Regions from separate parts of the Carnobacterium divergens DSM 20623 genome, predicted to be linked through region 2. Evidence: predicted binding sites of a transcription regulator. Region 2 holds the regulator's gene; the other holds the start of a gene.
The links. The regulator HrcA, encoded in region 2, represses chaperone genes, less so after heat shock. The targets are predictions, from matches to a motif close to TTAGCACTCNNNNNNNNNGAGTGCTAA.

Region 1: a site for HrcA is predicted at 6,721-6,747, ahead of groES (co-chaperone GroES). Genes of this name have one in related genera too.

The regions. Positions count from the first base shown of each region.
Region 1 is NZ_JQLO01000001.1:1,769,654-1,781,547, forward strand. Features, by position in the region: gene BR52_RS08550 (WecB/TagA/CpsF family glycosyltransferase) at 1-489, shown strand, start outside; gene BR52_RS08555 (glycosyltransferase family 4 protein) at 489-1,580, shown strand; gene BR52_RS08560 (LTA synthase family protein) at 1,582-3,420, shown strand; gene BR52_RS08565 (ArgE/DapE family deacylase) at 3,476-4,618, opposite strand; gene groL (chaperonin GroEL) at 4,739-6,367, opposite strand; gene groES (co-chaperone GroES) at 6,401-6,685, opposite strand; gene BR52_RS08580 (GNAT family N-acetyltransferase) at 6,973-7,440, shown strand; gene BR52_RS08585 (CPBP family intramembrane glutamic endopeptidase) at 7,476-8,123, shown strand; gene BR52_RS08590 (YdiK family protein) at 8,171-8,374, shown strand; gene BR52_RS08595 (redox-sensing transcriptional repressor Rex) at 8,411-9,070, opposite strand; gene BR52_RS08600 (ABC-F family ATP-binding cassette domain-containing protein) at 9,402-11,360, shown strand; gene tsaD (tRNA (adenosine(37)-N6)-threonylcarbamoyltransferase complex transferase subunit TsaD) at 11,427-11,894, opposite strand, start outside.
Region 2 is NZ_JQLO01000001.1:1,067,630-1,079,523, reverse strand. Features, by position in the region: gene hemW (radical SAM family heme chaperone HemW) at 1-454, shown strand, start outside; gene BR52_RS05280 (ABC-F family ATP-binding cassette domain-containing protein) at 772-2,370, shown strand; gene BR52_RS05275 (SRPBCC family protein) at 2,504-2,917, shown strand; gene BR52_RS05270 (MarR family winged helix-turn-helix transcriptional regulator) at 2,918-3,379, shown strand; gene BR52_RS05265 (EVE domain-containing protein) at 3,372-3,785, shown strand; gene BR52_RS05260 (NUDIX hydrolase) at 3,887-4,351, shown strand; gene hrcA (heat-inducible transcriptional repressor HrcA) at 4,540-5,577, shown strand; gene grpE (nucleotide exchange factor GrpE) at 5,598-6,179, shown strand; gene dnaK (molecular chaperone DnaK) at 6,257-8,083, shown strand; gene dnaJ (molecular chaperone DnaJ) at 8,227-9,399, shown strand; gene lepA (translation elongation factor 4) at 9,559-11,394, shown strand; gene BR52_RS05230 (hypothetical protein) at 11,686-11,894, shown strand, end outside.

The sequences.
Region 1 (11,894 bases), 700 kb from region 2:
CGCGTAGCTGGTTTCGACTTAATGATTTCTTTATTGGAAGAAGCCAATAAAAAAAATAAGCGAGTATATTTTTTAGGTGCAAAAAAAGAAGTAGTTAAATTAGCTACAGAAAATGTTGCTACTAATTACCCAAATATTATTATTTGTGGATTTCATGATGGCTATTTTGGTGCTAATGATTCAACCATAATGGAATCAGTTCAAGCATCTAATCCAGATTTTATATTTGTTGCTTTAGGATTTCCTCGTCAAGAAGAATGGATACACACTTATTTAAAAACTGCTTCAAAAGGTATTTTAATGGGTGTAGGAGGTAGTTTTGACGTACTTTCTGGTAAAGTGAAGCGTGCACCAAAAATATTCCAAAATTTACATTTAGAATGGCTGTATCGCTTACTTAAACAGCCTACTCGTTTTGTGAGGATGTTAGTTTTACCAAAATTTTTATTAGAAGTTAAAAAAGTTATAAAAGAAAAGAAGGTGAAATAATGAAAGTCTTACACATTAATGTTGGTGCAGAAAATGGTGGGGGAAAAACACATATTATTTCACTTTTATCACAATTTAATTCCAATGAAGCTGAGTTATTAGTTCTTGAAGATGGAATCGTTGCTCAAGAAGCTCGAGCACTCAATATTAAAGTGACAGTTATTCCACAAACTTCTAGATATGATCTTTCAGTACTGAAAAAAATTATTGTTTTTATTAATAAAAACAACTTTGATCTAGTTCACACCCATGGACCTCGTGCAAATTTTTTAATCAATAAAATCCGTAATAAACTAAACGCAAAATGGGTCATTACTGTTCATAGCAACCCCAAATTAGATTTTATGAATCGCGGACTTAAAGGAAAATTATTTACTTTTTTAAACTTAAAATGTTTAAAAAAAGCGGATGCTTTAATTGCTGTTACTGAAAATTTCAAAAAAATGTTAATTGAATATGGATTGAATGAAAAAAATATTTATGTTGTATATAATGGAATTATTTTTGATGATACACCTATAAAAAAAAGGAATAAAAATTCAATTTTTACAATGTCTTATGTTGCTAGATTACATCCCATAAAAGGACATAGTTTATTGTTTAAAAGTTTATCCAAAACAAATATTCCTAATTACAAACTAAATATTATCGGGGATGGAGATTGTCTATCTCAATTAAAGAAAGAGGCTTCTGAATTAAAAATAGATTCTTTTATACATTTTTTAGGATTTAAAAATCGTGAAGAAATAGATCAATTAGTTTCTGAATCTGATATCACCTTACTAAGTTCCTATAGTGAGAGTTTCCCTCTCGTACTCCTTGAATCTGCTAATCAACATGTTCCTTTTATATCTACTGCTGTTGGAGATGTCCACAAACTAATTCCTAATGAAAAATATGGGTGGTTAGTTCCCATCGATAACCAGCTTGCCTATACAAAAGCTTTAGATGATGCATACCGCTCTTGGCTAGATGATACACTCATAGCAAAAGGTGAAAATATTTATAAACTAGCTTCTACTAATTTTTCATTAGATAAACTTTATCAAGATACTAAAAAAATTTATTTAGATGTTCTTAGAAAGGAATAAAATGTCCATCCATACAAAAAAAATTATTTACTACTCAGCTCAATTAATTCTAGCTTTCCTAACACCACAGCTACTTTTCCGACTCTTAGAAGGTAGCTTTTTAGATTTTAACTACAATTTTGTTGATGATTTTATTAATTTAAATCCAGAAATTTATAAATTTTCTTATTTAATTTTATTTTTAATCGTTTTGTGGTTCTCATCAATTTTAGGAGATATTATTTCTGGAAGTATCATCACAAGTACAATTATGATAGCTATCGCCTATGCAAATGCACAAAAGATGCATTCAAGAAATTTCCCTCTCGTTCCAGAAGAATTATCTATGATTTCAGAAGTTAAGTCCCTAATAAAAATGGTTAATTTAAGTCAGTTACTTCTAATTGGATTAGGAATTCTATTTTTAACTGGACTCACTTTTTTTATTAAATATTATTTTTCATTTAAATTGAAAATAACTTTCAAATCTAAATGGGTTTTCCTATTCAGAACTATCTCCTTATGCTTTTTATCAATCAGCCTTTATTCAATTATTCAAATTAGTAACCCTGATTCTGCAGCTGGGAAATATGCACAAAAAAAAGGCATTGAATTTTTAGAATGGAATCAAAATGTTAATTTTATAAATAACGGATTTGTTCTAGGCTTCACTTATAATATAAATTCTTATGCTATGGAAAAACCAGAAAATTACAATCGTAAAAATATTGAAAAAATTGTTACTAAATATAAAAAGCAAACAGCTAAAAAAACAGATACTGCACTTGACGTTAATGTCATCTATATTATGAATGAATCTTTTACTAATCCGGCTAAGAGTAGCAATATTTATCAATATGGAGAAAACCCAATTCCATACATTTCAGAAATTTTGGAAAATTATCCATCTGGTCAAACATTAGTAGGCGAATATGGAGGTGGCACAGCTAACATTGAATTTGAAGCTTTAACTAGTTTTTCAACTTACTTTACTAAAGGTACTCCTTATCAAAATTCAGTCTCCAAGGTTAAAGATTTCCCAAGTATTGTTTCGTATTTTAATGACTTAGATTATCAAACAACAGCTCTGCATCCTTATTTTAAAACAATGTATAAGAGAGATCTTGTATATCAAAACTATGGTTTTGATAATTTTTATGGAATTGATGAGATGGAACATGTAGGAATAATTTCACCATCTTTACATGTAAATGATGGTGAAGCTTATAAAGATGTATTGAAACAACTAAATAGTAATGAAAAAAATCAATTTATTTTACTGATTACTATGCAAAATCATATTCCTTATGACCCTGACTATCTTTCAAATGAATTCTATATTGAGAACGATACTATTGATCAAGAAAAAAAACAAGCTATGTCTGCTTATTTAGGAAGTCTTAATTTATCCGATCAAAGTTTTTATGAATTGACACTAGAATTATCTAAAATAGAAAAAAAAACTGCTGTCGTATTTTGGGGAGATCACTATCCAGGTTCCGATATCTATAAAGACCTTTTTGAAGTAGACCAACAACAAGTTCATCAAACCCCTTTATTTTATTGGACAAATTACCAAGAAAAAGATTCAGAACTAGGTACTATTAGTCCAAACCAAATAACTAATAATTTATTAGATATTATTGATTACCCAAAAACCCCCTTTTTAACTATGATTAATGAATTAGAGAAAACTATACCTGCATTAACTAAAGAAATACACTTAGATTCTAACAATCATATAATTGGACCATCTGAATTAAATTCAAAAGTAATGGAAGATTATCGCTTAATTCAATATGACATACTTTTAGGGAAAAATTATTCAAAAAAATTAAATTTTTTTGAACTTTTAAATTAAATAAAAAAAAGATTTAGAATATACTTATAATATTCTAAATCTTTTTTTCACATCATTACATATATAAATACTTTTTAGAAATCTCTTTATAAACCTCAATCATATCCAAGTAATTATCTACATCCACATATTCATTCACTTGATGGGGCGTTTCATTTCCTGGTCCAAAAACAATAATTGGGAAAGTATTTTTTGCTTTAATAAATTCAGCTGCATCTGTCGTTCCAGGCATACCAAGTAATGGTACTTTTTGCCCGGTCTTTGTTTCAGCAATTTTTTGAGCAATGTGGGCAATATCTGAATCTCGTTCACTTTTAACAACTAATTTGTTGGCTTCAATCGTTAAAGTGAGATTGCATTCTTTTTCCTTATTCAAATCCTCAATTATTTCATTTAATTTTTCTATTGTTTTTTGATTATCGTATTCAGGAATTGTACGAATATTACCTTCTAACGTTGCTTTTTCTGGAATACTATTGATTTGTTCTCCGCCAGATATCATCGTAACATTGTAAATAAAATCACCTAGTACATCATTTGTATAAACTGTTTTTCTAAATTCATGATTCGCTTTAGTGTAAAATTCAATTAAATAATCGATTGCATTAATACCCAATTTAGGCATTGAACTATGAGAGCTTTTACCTTTAGACGCTACGCTAAAATTAATTGAACCTTGATGTGTGTAAATGATACGGTATCCAGATGGTTCACCAATAATCATTGATGTTACATCATCTGCATAACCTTCTTTTGTTAATTGAGCTGCTCCAAGCTCTCCAACTTCTTCTCCGACGGTAGCTAATAATTTTATTTTACCATTCAATTCGGTTTTTTCTTCCACCAGTTCAATCATTGCGATGACCATTGCAGCTAGCCCACTCTTCATATCGCAAGAACCTCGACCATAAATTTTTCCATCTCGCTCATCTGCTTTAAAAGGATCAGTCGTCCAGTCTGCTAGATTACCTGGTGCTACAACATCCATATGTCCTGAAAATGCCAATACCTTTGATGTGCCGTTTCCAATCTCAGCTACTAAATTATCTCTGTCTGTATCATAAGCTACTTGTTTTGTTGAAATTTTATATTCTTTGAATAAATCAGCTAAATAATCAGCTACGGCCTTTTCGTTACCATTAACTGATTCTATATCAATAATATCTTTTAAAATTTGAATTTTTTTTGATTTTTCCATAGAGCATTCCTTCTTTCTTTTAATAATTTAATCATAGACTTAATAACATGCGTTTGCAATCATAAACCCTCAGAAATAAAAAAGAAGAAACCTTTAATTAAAGGTTTCTTCTTTAGTTTTTTACATCATGCCGCCCATCATACTTGGGTCCATTCCAGGGGCCATTGGTGGCATGTCTGGAGTTGGTTGGTCAGCAACAACTGCTTCTGTTGTCAATAACAATGCTGCTACACTTGCTGCATTTTGCAAAGCAGAGCGAGTTACTTTAGTTGGATCAACGATTCCAGCTTCAACCATGTTGACCCATTCACCATTCGCTGCATTAAAACCGATACCTAAATCAGCATGTTTTAATTTATCCACAATTACCGAACCTTCAAGTCCAGCATTGGTTACGATTTGACGTAATGGTTCTTCTAACGAGCGTAGGACAATTTTAATTCCTGTTGCTACGTCACCTTCTGCTTCAATTTCAGCCACTTTAGCTTGTACATTCACTAAAGCCGTTCCACCACCTGCTACGATTCCTTCTTCAACAGCAGCACGTGTTGCATTCAAGGCATCTTCAATGCGTAATTTACGTTCTTTTAATTCAGTTTCAGTAGCTGCTCCAACTTTAACAACAGCTACCCCTCCTGAAAGTTTTGCTAAACGTTCTTGTAATTTTTCTTTATCAAATTCTGAAGTCGTTTCAGCTGCTTGTGATTTGATGATAGCTACACGTTGTTGGATGGCTTCTTTTGCTCCGGCTCCTTCAACAATTGTAGTCGCATCTTTTGTTACTACAGCTTTTCCTGCATGACCTAATTGATCAATTGTTGTATCTTTCAATTCTAATCCTAGATCTTCTGTAATAACAGTACCACCAGTTAAAATTGCAATGTCTTCTAACATCGCTTTGCGACGATCACCAAATCCAGGAGCTTTGACTGCAACAACATTAAACGTACCGCGTAATTTATTTAAAACAAGTGTTGGTAAGGCTTCACCATCCACATCATCCGCAATAATCAACAATGGACGACCTTGTTGTAGAATTTGTTCCAACAAAGGCAAGACATCTTGAATATTTGAAATTTTTTTATCTGTAATCAAAACATATGGATTTTCTAAAACAGCTTCCATTTTATCATTGTCTGTTACCATATATTGAGATAAATACCCACGGTCAAATTGCATTCCTTCAACAACGTCCAATTCGGTCTCGATTCCTTTTGATTCTTCAATTGTAATCACGCCGTCATTGCCAACTTTTTCCATGGCTTCTGCAATTAACGAACCGATTTCGTCATCACCAGAAGAAATGGCTGCTACTTGTGCAATCGCTTCTTTTGAATCGACTACTTTTGAAATCGCATGTAATTCTTCAACTGCTGCTTTGGTTGCCAATTCAATTCCACGACGAATACCGACTGGGTTAGCTCCTGCAGTAACATTTTTTAATCCTTCTCGAACAATTGCTTGTGTTAAAACAGTCGCTGTAGTTGTTCCGTCACCAGCAATATCATTTGTTTTTGAAGCAACTTCTGAAACAAGTTTTGCTCCCATATTTTCGAAATGATTTTCTAATTCGATTTCTTTTGCAATCGTCACACCATCATTTGTAATCAAAGGTGATCCGAATGATTTTTCTAAAACAACGTTGCGTCCTTTAGGTCCTAATGTTACTTTAACTGTGTCTGCCAAAATGTCTACTCCACGAAGCATTGCGCCACGTGCGTCTTCTGCAAATTTAATATCTTTAGCCATTATTTTTCACCTCATAATTTTTTATTTTTATTGTTACCCAACGATTGCTACTAAATCGTGTTCTTTTAAGACTAAATATTCTTTTCCATCATATTTAACTTCAGTTCCTGCATATTTTTCAAATAGTACAACGTCTCCAACTTTAACAGCCATCTCGACCTTAGTACCATTTTCTAAAATACGACCTTCACCAACTGCGATAATCGTCCCTGTTTGAGGTTTTTCCTGCGCTGAACCTGGTAAAACGATCCCACTAACAGTTTTTTCTTCCTCTTTAGCAACTTCTATCATGACACGATCTCCTAATGGTTTTAACACGTAAATCCCTCCATTTATTTATCTTTTTGTTTCTATTAGCACTCATACACAAAGAGTGCTAACTCACTTCTTTATCTTAATCAAAATTTGGATAGAATGCAAGTATTTTGTTAACTTTTTTTCTCCTTTCACTCCTTACTATTTGCAAATCATTGGGATTTCTTTTATTTTGATTTTGTTTTTTTTATTTCCAAAACATACAGTATGGCAAGTGTGGTATACTGTATACTGAATTTGTTTTTTCAGCGGATAAAACCACTATTTCTCGTCATAAAGGAGTCTTGATTATGCAACTAAAAAAAATGATTCAATCTGACTTTGATGATTTTCTCTCTTTTTCAATTTTGGATTACGCAAAAGATAAAGTAGCCGCTGGAACCTGGTCTGGTGATGAGGCTATTGCGCTTGCAACGACAACTTTCAACGAGCTTCTACCTAAAGGCATTCATACTGAAAACGAGTTTTTATTTTCAATAATTGAACCTTCCCTTTCAAGTAAGATTGGTTATTTATGGTTTCACGCTCATCACGATAAAACTGGAAAATCAGCATTTATTTATGATTTCGTTATTTTTGAACCTTTTAGAGGAAAAGGCTATGGCACAAAAGCAATAGAGACACTTATAAAAGAAATAAAAACAATGCATTTTGATAAAATTAGTTTACATGTATTTGGTCATAATGAAGTTGCTCTTTCGCTATACAAAAAAATGGGCTTTGTTACAACAGACATTAATATGACAAGGTACCTATAGTTATGACAAGATGAATTTTAGAAATGAGGTTTAAAATGAAAAACTCAACAATTACAATTTTGGTCACCTATGTTATCGCTCAAACGTTGCCCGCTCTTTTAGGGAGTTTGGTTCCAAGTAATGCCAAAACATCGGTCATCATCTACTCAACTATCGCTTGCTTTATACTAGGAAGTTTAGTTATGATACTTTTAAATAAGAAGTTTCCTATCAAAAATAGTTTGACTATTCAACCTTCTGTTTCAAAGGGACAAGTTTTATCGTGGGGCTTTATAGGAATGTTTTTAGCTATTTTTGTTCAAATAACTGCAAATTTAATCGAACAAGCCGTTTTAAAAATTCCCCCCGGTTCTGCTAATACACAATACATTATTGAAATCATAAACAAGTATCCTTTATTCTTAATTACTGGCGCTATCTTTGCTCCGATTCTTGAAGAATTTGTATTTAGGAAAGTTATTTTCGGCTTTTTCTATGATTTAACCGGTGTTGTTGGTGCTGCAGTTATTAGCTCATTACTCTTTGCCTTTATTCATATGGATGGACACATCTTGCTTTATTCAGCAATGGGATTTGTTTTTTGCTTCCTATATGTAAAAACAAAAAATATTGCTACTTCGATAATTGCACATATGTTAATGAATACATTAGTATTTATTTCTCAGATGGTGCTACTAAAATAAGTTGCTTTGTTGTTAGTTAACAAAGGAGCATAGAAAGGAAATCAATAATGAGTAAAAATAGTTTTCTAACTCAAATCATTTTCAACTATGTAATGGCTGCTGTTTTTATTTGGTTCACGATTGATTTTGTTAAAAGTACAGGCTGGGGATTCTTTTCAATTCTTTGTGTAGTGATTGCAACAAATGATTTTGTTCGAGGAACTAAAATGTTACAGTTATTTTTGAAAATAACAAACCATAATAAAGACTAAAAAAACGTTGAGAAAGAATTCTTTCTCAACGTTTTTTTAATCTTCTAAATCAAGGATGTCATTATTACCTGTATAATGATCTAAGAAATAAATCAATGTTTGCAATTCATTTGTTAAATCCACATTTTGAACGCGAATATGATCTGGAACTGAGATTCTCAGTGGGGTGAAGTTCATAATGCCTTTTACACCAGCATCTACTAATTCATTCACAGTTTCTTGAGCTACAGGTGCTGGGACAGTTAAAATGACAACTTCAATCTGTTGTAGTTTCAATTGCTCAATCATCTCACTCATTGGATAAACTGGTACTCCACTTGCAATCGTTCCAACAATCTCTTCATTTACATCAAAGGCTGCACTAATTCTAGTGTTATTGCTTTGATGGAAATTATAATTTAATAAGGCATGGCCTAAGTTCCCTACTCCAATTAAAGCGACATTGGTCAAACGATCTTGATTCAATGTTTTACTAAAGAAGTTCAATAGATCTTCAACATCATATCCATAGCCTCTTTTTCCTAATGCACCAAAATAAGAAAAGTCTCTTCTGATTGTTGCGCTGTCAACTTTGACTGCATCACTCAGTTCAGTAGAAGAAACACGATCTTTTCCAGCGTCATGTAAGAAACGTAAGTAACGGTAATATATAGGCAAACGTTTTGCCGTTGCCTTAGGTATCTTTTGATTTGGCATCTTTCTTTCCCCCAACATTTTATAGTATCTTGATTTTAAAAAGTTATTGTTTTTTTTCACAAAACTATTTTAAAAGAATTTACTTCACAATCATTAAGTAATCACCAAGCATTATCATTATAGCATTTTTTCTATATTATACTACTTTTTTGCTCAAATAATTTCTTAATTTGTTAGGATTATTGATTGATAATTCAAATAAATTCACAAGCGTTATATTGTGAATTATTTCACTAGTTGGATTCACTTAATTTTTCTTGTGATTTCAATTTCAACACACTGCTAAATTGTGCTACACTAGGAAGGTAGAAGATGAAGTGAGGGAATGAAAATGATTTTATTACAAACACAATCCGTTGCACGTTATTTTGGTGCAGATGTGCTTTTTGAAAATATTCAACTAGAAATACAAGACAATGCCAGAATTGCTTTAGTAGGTCGTAATGGTGCTGGAAAATCAACTTTATTAAAAATAATTGCAGGAATTGAAGAGCCTGATGCTGGTCGCTTATCTAAAGGAAAGACGGTTACAATTGGTTATTTGGCTCAACACTCAGGCTTAGATTCGGATAAAAGTATCTGGGATGAGATGTTGACTGTTTTTGAACCCATCATTCAAATGGAAGCCAAAATGCGTCACTTAGAAGAACAATTAGGAGAACCATCCTTACTAGAAAATGCCGATGCTTACCAAAAAGTTTTAGATTCCTATGACCAGTTGCAGCATGATTTTAATGAAGCAAACGGCTTTGGTTATGAAGCTGAAATTCGTTCTGTGTTACATGGATTCAATTTTTTTGAAGCGGACTATTCAAAAAAAATCACGCAACTTTCTGGCGGACAAAAAACGCGATTAGCTTTAGCTAAATTATTATTAGAAAAAAAAGATTTGCTGATTTTGGATGAACCCACCAACCATTTAGACATCGCTACCTTAAGTTGGCTGGAAAACTATCTACAAACCTATCAAGGTGCACTTTTGATTGTTTCACATGACCGTTATTTTTTAGACAAAGTTTCTCGTGAAGTTTATGAAATAAGTCGTCAAAAAATGACCCATTATAAAGGCAACTATACAAATTACCTCACTCAAAAGGCAGCAAATTTAGAACGTGAGTGGAAAGAGTTTGAAAAGCAACAAGTTGAAATATCAAAACTAGAAGATTTTGTCAGTCGGAATTTAGCCCGTGCCTCTACGACAAAACGTGCTCAGAGTAGACGTAAACAATTAAATAAAATGGAACGGATGGACCGACCTCTTGGGGATGAAAAGTCAGCTCGTTTTAGATTTCAACCTGAAAAAGAAAGTGGCAATGTGGTCTTATCATTAGAGAATGGAGCAATTGGGTATCAAGAAACCATTATTTCTAGTCCAATCCAATTAGACATTCGAAAAACAGACGCTATCGCTTTAGTTGGACCAAATGGAATTGGCAAATCTACCCTTTTAAAATCATTGGTCGATGAACTGCCTTTAATTCAAGGTACAAAACATCTTGGTGCAAATGTGACTCTTGGGTATTATGACCAAGAACAAGCGAACCTTAGTTCAGGAAAAACCGTCTTAGCTGAACTTTGGGATGAACATCCTACAACTCCAGAAAAAGATATCCGCAGTATTTTAGGAAGCTTTTTATTTACAGGTGAAGATGTCGAAAAAGTTGTTTCTACATTAAGTGGTGGCGAAAAAGCTCGATTAGCTTTAGCTAAACTTTCTATGGAACAAGACAACTTCTTGGTTTTAGATGAACCAACCAACCATTTAGACATTGATAGCAAAGAAGTCTTGGAAAATGCTTTAATAGATTTCCCCGGCACGATTCTTTTTGTTTCCCATGACCGTTACTTTATTAATCGGATTGCAACCACCGTTGTTGAGCTTTCTACTACTGGAAGTAAGCTTTATTTAGGGGATTATGATTATTATTTAGAAAAAAAAGCGGAAGAAGAAGAATTGCGTTTGCTCGCGGAAGAAGAAGCTTTAAAAAAACAGCCACTTCAAGAGCAAGTGACTGATTCAGGAACTAAAGAACATTATCAAATAGGCAAAGAAGAGCAAAAACTAATTCGCCAACTCACGCGCCGCATTGAAACATTAGAAAATGAGATGGCCACTTTAGAAGCAACCATCGAAACTTTGGAAACACAGTTAACTTTACCTGAAGTCTATGGCGACCATTTAGAAGTGCAAGAAATCAATCAACAATTAGGACAATTAAAAGAACAACACGAAACCATTATAAATGAATGGGAAGAACAAAGTCTGGCTCTTGAAGATTTAGGAAACTAAGCAGAATCCCATAAAAAAAGCATGAAATTGTCATTTAAAAAATGGCTTTCATGCTTTTTTCTATTCTCATTTCATCATTTCAAAAGAAAGTCCCGGTTTAGCATTTAAATCGTATCCTGAAAAATTTCCTGAATTGAATTCTACATATGCAGCTGCACCAATCATAGCTGCATTATCGCCACATAAAGAAAGTGGCGGAATCGATAAACGAATGGATGGGAATTCTTGATTCATTCTATTTGTTAGCTCTGCTCTAAGACCATGGTTTGCTGCCACGCCACCTGCTAAAACTAATTGTTTCACTGGATATTCACGAATTGCTTTAAGTGTCTTACTAACCAATACATCGATTACACTTGCTTGAAAACTTGCAGCCAAGTCAAACTGATTTAACGTCTCACCTTTTTGTTCGGCATTGTGCACCGTATTGATGAAGGCACTTTTTAGACCGCTAAAACTAAAATCATAGTTATTTTCTTTGATCATTCCACGAGGAAAATGGAAGGTATCTGATCCCATTTTTGCCATTTCATC
Region 2 (11,894 bases):
GCGTAAACAGTATGAAATCAGTAACTATGCATTACCTGGATATGAATCTCAGCACAATTTAATTTATTGGAAAAATGAAAAATATTATGGGTTTGGTGCAGGTGCTCATGGTTATTTAGGAGGGCACCGTTATCAAAATAACGGGCCGATTCAACAGTATTTAGAGCCCCTTAGAAAAAATCGGTTGCCTATCTTAAGAACCCAACAATTATCGATTGAAGAAAAAATTGAAGAAGAAATGTTTTTAGGATTGAGAAAACTAGAAGGCGTTTCAATTCAACACTTTTTTGATAAATTTCAGGTGTCCGTTTTTGAAGTCTATCAAGAGGTTATCGACAGTCTTGTAGCAGATGGGTTGCTTGAAGTTACCCTTGATAAAATTCGATTAACAGAAAAAGGGAAATTTTTAGGAAATGAAGTTTTCCAAGCTTTTTTACTAAGCAGCCCTAAATAAAAATAACGACTAAAACTTACCTGAATCAGGGAGTTTTAGTTTTTTTTTGTCTCAGAGTATCAACTCATTAAAAAATGTCAATTCTTGTTATTTCTATTTTAACGAGTTAAGATAAGGAAGAATCTATGAGTAGGGGGGCTTAAGAATGAAAACAACAATTGAACTTCAATTTGTGTTTAATATCGGGAACAATTTACCATTGCTTCATTGTGGAAAGACGAATCTCCTTTGAGATGAGTTATTCGATAAAAGCAATAAATAATCATCGGCTTGCTCATCTCTAGTCATTTAAAAACAATTAACTAGGAGATGAACAAATGTTAGTACAATTAAATTCTGTAACAAAATATTTCGATGGCAACACGATTTTAAATAAAATCAACTTTAAAATTGAGGAAGGCGAAAAAATTGGATTAGTTGGAGTCAACGGTTCAGGCAAATCAACTTTATTAAGTTTATTAATGAATGAGATGGAAATAAGTGAAGGATCAATTTATCGGAATCCACACCGTAAAATTGGTTTTGTTAAGCAGATGTCAGATTTGACTATGACAAATACAATCAAAGAAGAATTAACGACGGTTTTTAGTGGATTGATTCAATTGCAACAGGAAATACAGCGGCTTGAAGTTCAAATGAGCCAATCAGAAACACAAGATTTAGAGACCCTTTTAACTCAATACGGTCAAATAACGGAATCCTTTGCAATGCTTGGTGGATATGAATTTGAAGCTAAAATTGATTCTATTATTTCAGGAATGGGATTCAATTCTTTAAAAGAAACTAAAATCCAACAATTAAGTGGCGGACAAAAGACTAAATTGTCTTTAGCCAAACAATTACTAGAAGAGCCTGATCTATTGGTTTTAGATGAACCAACCAATCATTTGGATTTAGAAGCCATTTTATGGCTGGAGAATTTCCTGTTTCAATATCGCGGTGCTATTTTAGTAGTATCACACGACCGCTATTTCTTAGATAAATTTATCCAATCGGTTGTTGAGTTGGAAAGACACCAAATCACTCGTTACAAAGGGAATTATTCGAGCTATGTCAGTCAAAAAGAAAAAAATGAACAACTTCAGTGGTCAAGATTTAAGCAACAAGAAAAAGAAGTGAAACGTCTTGAGACATACGTTGAAAAGCATATAGTTCGAGCAACCTCAGCTAAAAGTGCTAAAAATAAACAAAAACAACTAAATCGAATCGATCGTATCGATGCCCCACTAGCTTCTTTAAAAAGTGCTTATTTAAATTTTGAAATGGAGTACCCTTCTCATAAAGCTGTTCTAGCACTTGAAGATGTTGCACTATCAGTTAAACCAAATGAGTTATTACTAGAAAATGTTCAATTTAAAATAGAGCGAGGCGATCGGGTTGCTTTATTAGGTAGTAATGGAGTCGGCAAATCAACCTTGTTAAAATCAATTATTAAGGAGTTGCCCTATGCTGAAGGCTCAATAAAATGGGGAGGCAATACTAAAATAGGGTACTATGACCAAGAATTTCAATCATTAACCCCTGAGTTAACTGTATTGGAAGAAATGCGTCAAACATTTCCCGAGGAAGATGATTTAACAGTTAGACAAACATTGGCTAGCCTGTTATTTACGCAAGAAAATGTTGAAAAACGAATCAAAGATTTAAGCGGTGGTGAAAAAGGGAAATTAATTTTTGCTAAATTGATGTTAGCCAAACCAAATGTTTTAATTTTAGATGAACCAACCAATCATTTAGATTTAGCAACTAAAGATATGTTGGAAAAATCATTAATTAACTTTGAAGGAACTATTTTCTTTGTATCTCATGATCGCTATTTTATCAATAAATTGGCAACTCATGTATTAGAGTTGACCCCCAAAAAAACAACAATGTATCTTGGTGATTATCAGGATTATCTTGCTAAAAAAGATTGAAATTAAATCTAAAATATTGCTTACTAAAAAAAGTTTTTGTTCTTAAGGAGCAAGAGCTTTTTTTATGTTGACAACCGAATAGTAAAGAGTTATATTATAAGTGTAATTACTATGTTCGTTAGGAGGATATAAAATGAAATTTTCATTTGAGTTAATCACTACAAAAACACCAGAAAAAATTTGGCCATTTTATTCAGAAGTTACTAATTGGTTTAAATGGGAAGATAATTTAAGTGCAATTGAATTAAAAGGAGCTTTTGAACAAGGAACAACTGGAATCATGACGTTAGAAGGTCAACAACCAATGGAATTTGAGCTTGTGGAAGTAACGGGAAATCAGAGCTTTTGTGACAAGACTGAGATACCTAATTTAGGTTCTTTATATTTTAATCATGAATTGATTCCTATTGAGGGAAAAACGATTGTTCGACACTCCGTTGAATTTGCTAGTTTAACAGGAAAAGAAAACAAAGAAGCATTAGCATTTTTATCTCAAGTATTTTCAGATGTTCCAGCATCTGTTTTTAGTTTATCCGAGGTAATTTAAATGAAGCAATTTAATTCTAACTTTAAAGAAGACTCTTCCCAATCAATTGGATTATCCTTTATTAAGGCTTACAATAATTGGCATAAGAAAATTAAAACAGAGTTAGCAGCAATTGGAATTACCCATCCTCAATTTGTTGTTTTAGCATCATTAGGCTATTTGGAACAGTCAAAAAATGAAATCAAGCAAATTGAAATTTCTAAAAAATCAGATATAGATGTGATGACCGTTTCGACAATTCTAAAAAATTTAGAAAAACAACAGTTGATACAACGAAGTCATTCTAAAATTGATACAAGAGCCAAAGTTGTCATGCTTACTTCAATTGGAAGGAGTAAACTTAACAAGGCTTTAAAAATAGTTGAACAGATTGATAAGTTATTTTTTTCAAAACTTGGAGCTAATGAAGAACAATTTAATGCGCTCCTGCATCTTCTTACAGAGGAGGGAAATAATGACTAACTATTGGATTGGAGTAGCTTCGAAAAACCATGTTTTATTAGGAATTCAAGATGGATTTTGTCAACTATGTCATGGTAAAAAAGCCCCTTTAATAAAAATGAAAAAAGGGGATCGAATTCTCTATTATTCACCTAAGTTGGATAGGAATGACACACAACCGTACCAAAAAATTATTGCAGTTGGAACGGTGGTAGATGAAGAAGTCTATTCTTTTGAAATGGCACCAGGTTTTGTCCCCTTTAGAAGAAATGTAGTTTATGAAGAAGGTCTTAAAGAAGTGACATTGGTAGCATTAAATCAATTAACTGAATGGACAACCCAACGATCGAAGTTAAGATTTGGACATTTTGAAATTCCAGTTTCCCTGTATCAATCAATCTACCATTTAATGAAAGAAGAGAATTAGTTTCTCTTCTTTTTTATTTCTAATTACATAAAATACGATATAATAGAAGTTAATGAACTACTATATAATCGTTAACTTAAAAGATGAAAGAAGGCATATTTATGCAATGGTACACATTATGTTTTTTAAAACAGGGCACCAAAGTCCTGCTACTTAATCGACAAAAAAATCCATGGATGGGGCGGTGGAATGGAGTTGGCGGAAAAATTGAAGTGGGAGAAACGCCATTAAATTCTGCGATTCGAGAAATAAAAGAAGAAACAACAATTGACGTAAGTGAACTTTTTTATGGCGGCAAACTTCTTTGGACCGTAGATCACGAAATCACAGGTGGTCTACACCTGTTTCTAACGGAGTTACCAGAAAAAGAATATTTTTCAACACCACTCGCTACGAGAGAAGGAATTTTAGACTTTAAAGAAATTGATTGGATTTTTGATTCTAAAAATCAAGGAATGCCAGATAATATTCCATTTGTACTGAAGGATCTTTTACTCAATCCTCAAGAAAATTGCTACATGTGTTACTTTGAAAACAATCAATTTTTAAAAGTCGAAAAACAGTAAGCAAAGAGTGACAATGCTTATCCTGCTTAGTACGTAGAGCTTTCTAGGTACTAAGTAGGATTTTAACTATTTTTGGGAAAAACTCGTAAAAAAATAAGGGAATATTGTTGACAAAGTCTGACTAATTTGTTAAATTAATAAATGTATTAGCACTCGTTGTTGTTAAGTGCTAAAAAGAGGTGAACCAAATGTTAACAGAAAGACAGATCCTGATTCTCAAATCAATTATTCGATTGTATACAGATTTTGGAAATCCTGTTGGGTCTAAAACTTTGATGAATGAGGCAGGACTAGATTTTAGTTCAGCGACGATCCGTAATGAGATGGGGCGCTTAGAAGAGCTTGGTTACATTGAAAAAACACATTCTTCTTCTGGACGGATTCCGTCAATAAAAGGCTATCGTTTCTATGTGGATCATTTAGTACACCCAGACAAAGTCAATTCAAAAGATCTTGCAACCATCAAGTCATCCTTCAATTCACCTTTTCACGAATTAGATGAAATCGTTGCACAATCTGCTGAAGTTTTGTCAAACCTAACCAGTTACACGGCAATTACGTTAGGTCCTGAGCTGAAAGACAGTAAATTAACTGGTTTTCGCTTAGTTCCATTAAGTAATTTCCAAGTAATGGCCATCTTGGTAACAGATAAAGGGCACGTTGAAAATCAAATTTTTAATTTGCCAAAAAACATCAATAGTTACGAATTAGAAAAGATTGTTGCAATCTTTAATGATGAATTGATTGGATATCCTCTGGTTCTAGTTTATCAAAAACTAAAAACAGAAATTCCACAGCTGATTCAAAAGTATGTTCGTACGCCATCTGGAATTCTAGATGTATTTGATGACATCATCATGAAAGCCGCTAAAGAACGAGTCTTTGTTGGAGGTCGCATGAATATCTTAGATTTTTCAAATGCACTTGATGTCGAAAAATTTAAGTCGATCTATACACTGATGGAAAAAGATTCAGGTTTAGCCTCGCTGATTACCCAAAATCAAGAAGGAATCGAAGTCAGGATTGGGCAAGAGCTAGAGAATACCTTGTTTCAAGATTTTAGTTTAATTACAGCAACTTATAGTGTAATGGGACATGGAACGGGAACGATTGCTCTGTTAGGACCAACGAGTATGCCGTATTCAAGAATGATTGGATTAGTCGATGCTTTTAGAAATGAGCTTTCACAGAAAATGATGGATTATTACCAAGGAATGGAAAAATAATTTAAAAAGGAGATTTTGTCGTGTCTAACAAGAAAAATGAAAGTTTCCAAGAAGAAAAATTAGATGAAGAAATCAAAGCAAGCATGGATGAAATAGATGAAGTAACTTCCGTTGAAGAACCAGAAAAGGACGAGCAAGAAACAGCTCCAGTGGATGAATTAACTGAAGCAAAAGCAGCCTTTAGTGACATGGAAGATCGCTATCTACGCATTCAAGCAGAAATGGCAAACATGCGCAAGCGTAATCAAAAAGAACGCGAAGACGCAGCGAAATACCGTTCACAAGACATTGCCAAAGAATTGTTACCAGTGATTGATAACTTGGAACGCGCGATGGCAATAGAAGTGAGTGATGAACAAGGAGAAAGCTTGAAAAAAGGCTTAGAAATGGTCATGAATACCTTTAGAACAGCCTTGAAAAGTGAAGGAATTGAAGAGATTAACCCAGTTGGTGAAAGCTTTGATCCAAATTTCCATCAAGCAGTACAGACAGTGCCGGCAGAAGACGGTCAAGCCACAGATACTGTCGTAAACGTTCTACAAAAAGGGTATATCTTGAAGGATCGCGTATTGCGTCCTGCAATGGTTATTGTGTCACAATAAGTTTTAACTAAAAAACGGATAAGCTGATTTTTATCAGCGAACAAACTAAAAAATAACTAGTAAAGAGGGAATTTAAAATGAGTAAAATTATCGGAATCGATTTAGGAACAACAAACTCAGCAGTAGCAGTATTAGAAGGCGGAGAAGCAAAAATTATTGCGAATCCAGAAGGAAACCGCACAACACCTTCAGTAGTATCATTTAAAAACGGAGAAATCCAAGTAGGTGAAGTTGCAAAACGTCAAGCAGTAACAAACCCAAATACAATTGCTTCTATTAAACGCCATATTGGTGAAGACGGTTATACAGTTGAAGTTGAAGGTAAAAAATATACACCACAAGAAATTTCAGCTATGACGTTACAATATTTAAAAGGATTTGCTGAAGAATATCTAGGTGAAAAAGTTGATAAAGCTGTTATTACAGTTCCAGCTTACTTCAATGATGCACAACGTCAAGCAACAAAAGACGCTGGTAAAATCGCTGGTTTAGAAGTAGAGCGTATTGTTAACGAACCAACTGCAGCAGCATTAGCTTACGGTTTAGATAAAACAGACAAAGATGAAAAAGTATTAGTATTTGACTTAGGTGGCGGTACTTTTGACGTATCTATCCTTGAATTAGGTGACGGCGTGTTTGACGTATTGTCAACAGCTGGTGACAACAAACTAGGTGGAGATGACTTTGATAACAAAATCATCGATTACATGGTTGCAGAATTCAAAAAAGAAAACGGCATTGATTTATCAAACGACAAAATGGCCGTTCAACGTTTGAAAGATGCAGCTGAAAAAGCGAAAAAAGATTTATCAGGTGTAACTTCAACTCAAATCAGCTTACCATTTATCACAGCAGGCGAAGCAGGCCCATTACACTTAGAAATGAACTTAACTCGTGCTAAATTTGATGAATTAACACATGACTTAGTAGATCGTACGAAAGGTCCAGTTCGTCAAGCTCTTAAAGATGCTGGTTTATCAGCAAGCGAAATTGATGAAGTGATCTTAGTTGGTGGATCAACTCGTATTCCAGCAGTTGTTGAAGCTGTTAAAAAAGAAACAAATCAAGAACCAAATAAATCAGTTAACCCAGATGAAGTTGTAGCGATGGGTGCAGCAATCCAAGGTGGCGTTATCACAGGTGACGTTAAAGATATCGTGTTACTTGACGTAACTCCATTATCACTTGGTATTGAAACAATGGGTGGCGTGTTCACTAAATTAATTGACCGTAACACAACAATCCCAACTTCAAAATCTCAAGTATTCTCAACTGCAGCAGATAACCAACCAGCAGTAGATGTACACGTATTACAAGGTGAACGTCCAATGGCAGCAGATAACAAAACATTAGGTCGTTTCCAATTAACAGATATTCCAGCAGCACCACGTGGCGTTCCACAAATCGAAGTATCTTTTGATATCGATAAAAATGGTATCGTAAACGTACGTGCAAAAGACATGGGGACTGGTAAAGAACAAACAATTACAATCAAATCTTCATCAGGCTTATCAGACGACGAAATCGATCGTATGGTAAAAGACGCGGAAGCAAATGCTGAAGCAGATAAAGCTCGTAAAGAAGAAGTTGATTTACGTAATGATGTAGACCAATTGTTATTCTCAGTTGATAAAACATTAACTGAATTAGAAGGCAAAGTAGATGCTGACGAAGTTAAAAAAGCAGAAGAAGCACGCGATGAATTAAAAGCGGCTGTTGAAGCAAACGACATCGAAGCAATGAAAACAAAACGCGATGCTCTTAACGAAATCGTTCAAGCATTAACAGTTAAACTATATGAACAAGCTGCACAACAACAAGCAGAAGAAAACCCAGAAGCTGCTCAAGGTGGCGCTGATGATGTAGTCGATGCTGATTTTGAAGAAGTAGACGACAACAAATAATTTAATACAGATTAAAGAAGAAAAAGCCAAGGCAAAATGCTTTTGGCTTTTTCTTCTAGATGTGTTATGATTTTAAACGATAGTCGGACGTATCAGTCTATTCAATCAAAAGATTATGTTTACGTAACGATGGAGGGAAAGCAATGGCAAAGAGAGATTATTATGAAGTGTTAGGTGTTGCAAAAGACGCAACTGATGCAGATATTAAAAAAGCATATCGTAAATTATCAAAACAATTTCATCCAGATATCAACCAAGAAGCTGGAGCAGAAGATAAGTTTAAGGAAATCGCAGAAGCCTATGAAGTATTAAGTGATGCGGATAAACGTGCAGCCTATGATCAATATGGACATGCAAGTACAGATCCTAACTTTGGTGCTGGCGGAGGCTTTGGTGGCGGTTTTGGCGGAAGTGGTTTCGGTGGTGGCTTTGGCGGAGGCGGATTTGAAGATATCTTCGAATCATTCTTTGGCGGAGGTGGTCGTCAATCCAATCCAAATGCGCCAAGACAAGGTGAAGATTTACAATACACGATGAATTTAAAATTTGAAGAGGCGATTTTTGGAAAAGAATCTACCATCAAATACAATCGTGAAGATGAATGTGGAACATGTCACGGAAACGGTGCAAAACCAGGGACAGAACCCGTAACTTGTTCGAAATGTCATGGAGCCGGTTCAATTAATGTAGAACGGAATACACCACTTGGACGCGTTATGACACGTCAAACCTGTGATGTGTGTCATGGTTCAGGAAAAGAAATCAAAGAAAAATGTCCGACATGTCATGGTTCAGGCCATGTTAAAGAAGCGCATAGCGTAAAAGTTACTGTACCAGCAGGTGTGGAAGACGGTCAACAAATGCGTTTACAAGGTCAAGGGGAAGCCGGTATCAATGGTGGACCTCATGGGGATCTTTATGTTGTCTTCCGTGTTGAAGAAAGCGACTTATTTGATCGTGATGGATCTGAAATTTTCTATGACTTGCCAATTAGCTTTGTACAAGCAGCCCTTGGCGACGAAATTGAAGTCCCAACCGTTCACGGGAAAATTAAATTAAAAGTCCCAGCAGGAACTCAAACAGGAACAAACTTCCGCCTAAAAGGTAAGGGTGCGCCTAAATTGAGAGGAACCGGTACTGGAGACCAACACGTGAAAGTTCAAGTCATTACACCGAAAAACCTATCTGAGCAACAAGTTCAAGCAATGCGAGAATTTGCCAAAGCGAGTGGAATTGAAGTGAGTGAACAAGAAACCAATATTTTTGATAAAGTCAAAGATGCCTTTAAATCAGAAGGCAAGAAAAAAAGAAAATAAGAAAATGAGCTAGCCTGTTCCCTTAAGTAGTGACAGGCTGGCTTTTTTTGAAGAAAAACGTAGCTCCAATTTGAACTTTTCTTGTATTTACTGTGTTTCATTGGTATAATTTACAATGACACTTTTTGGAATAAATAATGAAAGTAGGCACTAAATAGAATGAATAGAGATGAAATGAAACAGCGCCAATCGCAAATTCGAAATTTTTCCATCATCGCTCATATTGACCATGGGAAATCGACTTTAGCCGATCGAATTTTAGAAAAAACAAACACCGTAGCGGATCGAGACATGCAAGCGCAACTACTAGATTCAATGGATTTAGAAAGAGAACGCGGGATTACAATCAAATTAAACGCAGTTGAACTTAAATATACAGCTAAGGATGGAAACGAATATACTTTTCATCTAATAGATACACCAGGACATGTGGATTTTACTTATGAAGTTTCACGCAGTTTAGCGGCATGTGAAGGAGCCGTATTAGTAGTTGATGCTGCACAAGGGATTGAAGCTCAAACGTTGGCTAACGTCTATTTAGCCTTAGATAACGACTTAGAAATTATCCCAGTCATCAATAAAATTGATTTACCCGCAGCTGATCCAGAACGAGTTCGTGGTGAAATTGAAGACGTAATTGGAATTGATGCAAGTGAAGCTGTTTTAGCTAGCGCAAAAGCAGGCATTGGAATCGAAGATATTCTTGAACAAATTGTAGAAAAAGTTCCTGCACCAACAGGTGATTTAGACGCACCCTTAAAAGCGCTAATTTTTGATTCAGTATATGACTCTTATCGTGGCGTTATTTTAAACGTAAGAATTGTAGATGGTACTGTAAAACCTGGAGATAAAATCAAAATGATGAGCAATGGCGCAACATTTGAAGTTGCTGAAGTGGGTATTTTTTCACCAAAAACCATCAAACGTGACTTTTTAATGGTAGGAGATGTTGGCTATATTACAGCCAGTATCAAAACAGTTAAAGACACTCAAGTTGGAGATACCATTACTTCTGTAGTAAATCCTGCAACGGAAGCTTTACCTGGCTATCGTAAAATGAATCCAATGGTTTACTGTGGCCTGTATCCAATTGATTCTTCCCGCTACAATGATTTACGTGAAGCTTTAGAACGTTTGCAATTAAACGATGCAGCCTTACAATTTGAAGCAGAAACATCACAAGCATTAGGCTTTGGTTTCCGTTGTGGTTTCTTAGGCTTGCTTCATATGGATGTTATTCAAGAACGTTTAGAGCGTGAATTTGATTTAGATTTAATTACAACTGCACCATCCGTTATTTATCAAGTAAACTTAACAGACGGTTCGACTCTGATCGTGGATAACCCAGCAGACATGCCAGAACCAGGTGTGATTGAAACCGTTGAAGAACCTTATGTAAAAGCAAGTATTATGGTACCAAATGAATTTGTTGGAGCCGTTATGGAAATTTCTCAACGCAAACGTGGCGAGTTTATGACCATGGATTATTTAGATGAGTACCGTGTAAATGTTGTTTACGAAATTCCTTTATCAGAGATTGTTTATGATTTCTTTGATAAATTAAAATCAAGTACCAAGGGCTATGCTTCGTTAGATTACGATTTAATTGGCTACCGTCCAAGCAAACTTGTTAAGATGGATATTATGTTAAACACTGAAAAAGTCGATGCATTAAGCTTTATCGTCCATCGTGACTTTGCTTATGAACGTGGAAAAATCATTGTTGAAAAATTAAAAGCCTTGATTCCACGTCAACAATTTGAAGTACCGATTCAAGCAGCTGTGGGACAAAAAATTCTGTCTCGTACCAATATAAAAGCCTTACGTAAAAATGTTTTAGCCAAATGTTACGGCGGAGATATTTCACGTAAACGTAAGCTCTTGGAAAAACAAAAAGAAGGTAAGAAACGAATGAAACAAATCGGATCTGTCGAAGTTCCACAAGAAGCCTTCATGGCAGTTCTTAAAATGGACGAAGATCAACCTAAGAAATAGCAAGGGTATTCTTGAAAATTGATTGATAATAAAGTCACATTAGTTAAATGTGAAACAAAAACTAAATTTTAATAGTATGACTAGAAAACTAGAGGATACTTTAACAACGTAGTAATACGTTTGTTGAGGTGTCTTTTTTGCATTTAAAAGGAGGAATACACACATTCAAATCAACTATATGGAATTTTTAGGAGAGATTAGGTAGTAAAAACTGACAATATATCCCGTGATATTCTCTTTTTTGGTAATGTTTGGTAAAATTATATTATCAAATTAAAGAGAGGTAATTGTATGGAAAATCAAAACAAACTTTATAACAAAATGGAAGCTATTAGTAAAAGTTATTTTAAATTAATAATTGGAGGTATTTCTGGAGTATTTACTTCAATTTCAATTCTGTTTATTTTAAAATGGACAATTAAATATCAAGAAACTATGAATTCTGCTCCGCCTAGTCAACCCTATGATAAAATCGCTATAATATCCGGCTCTATGTTTTT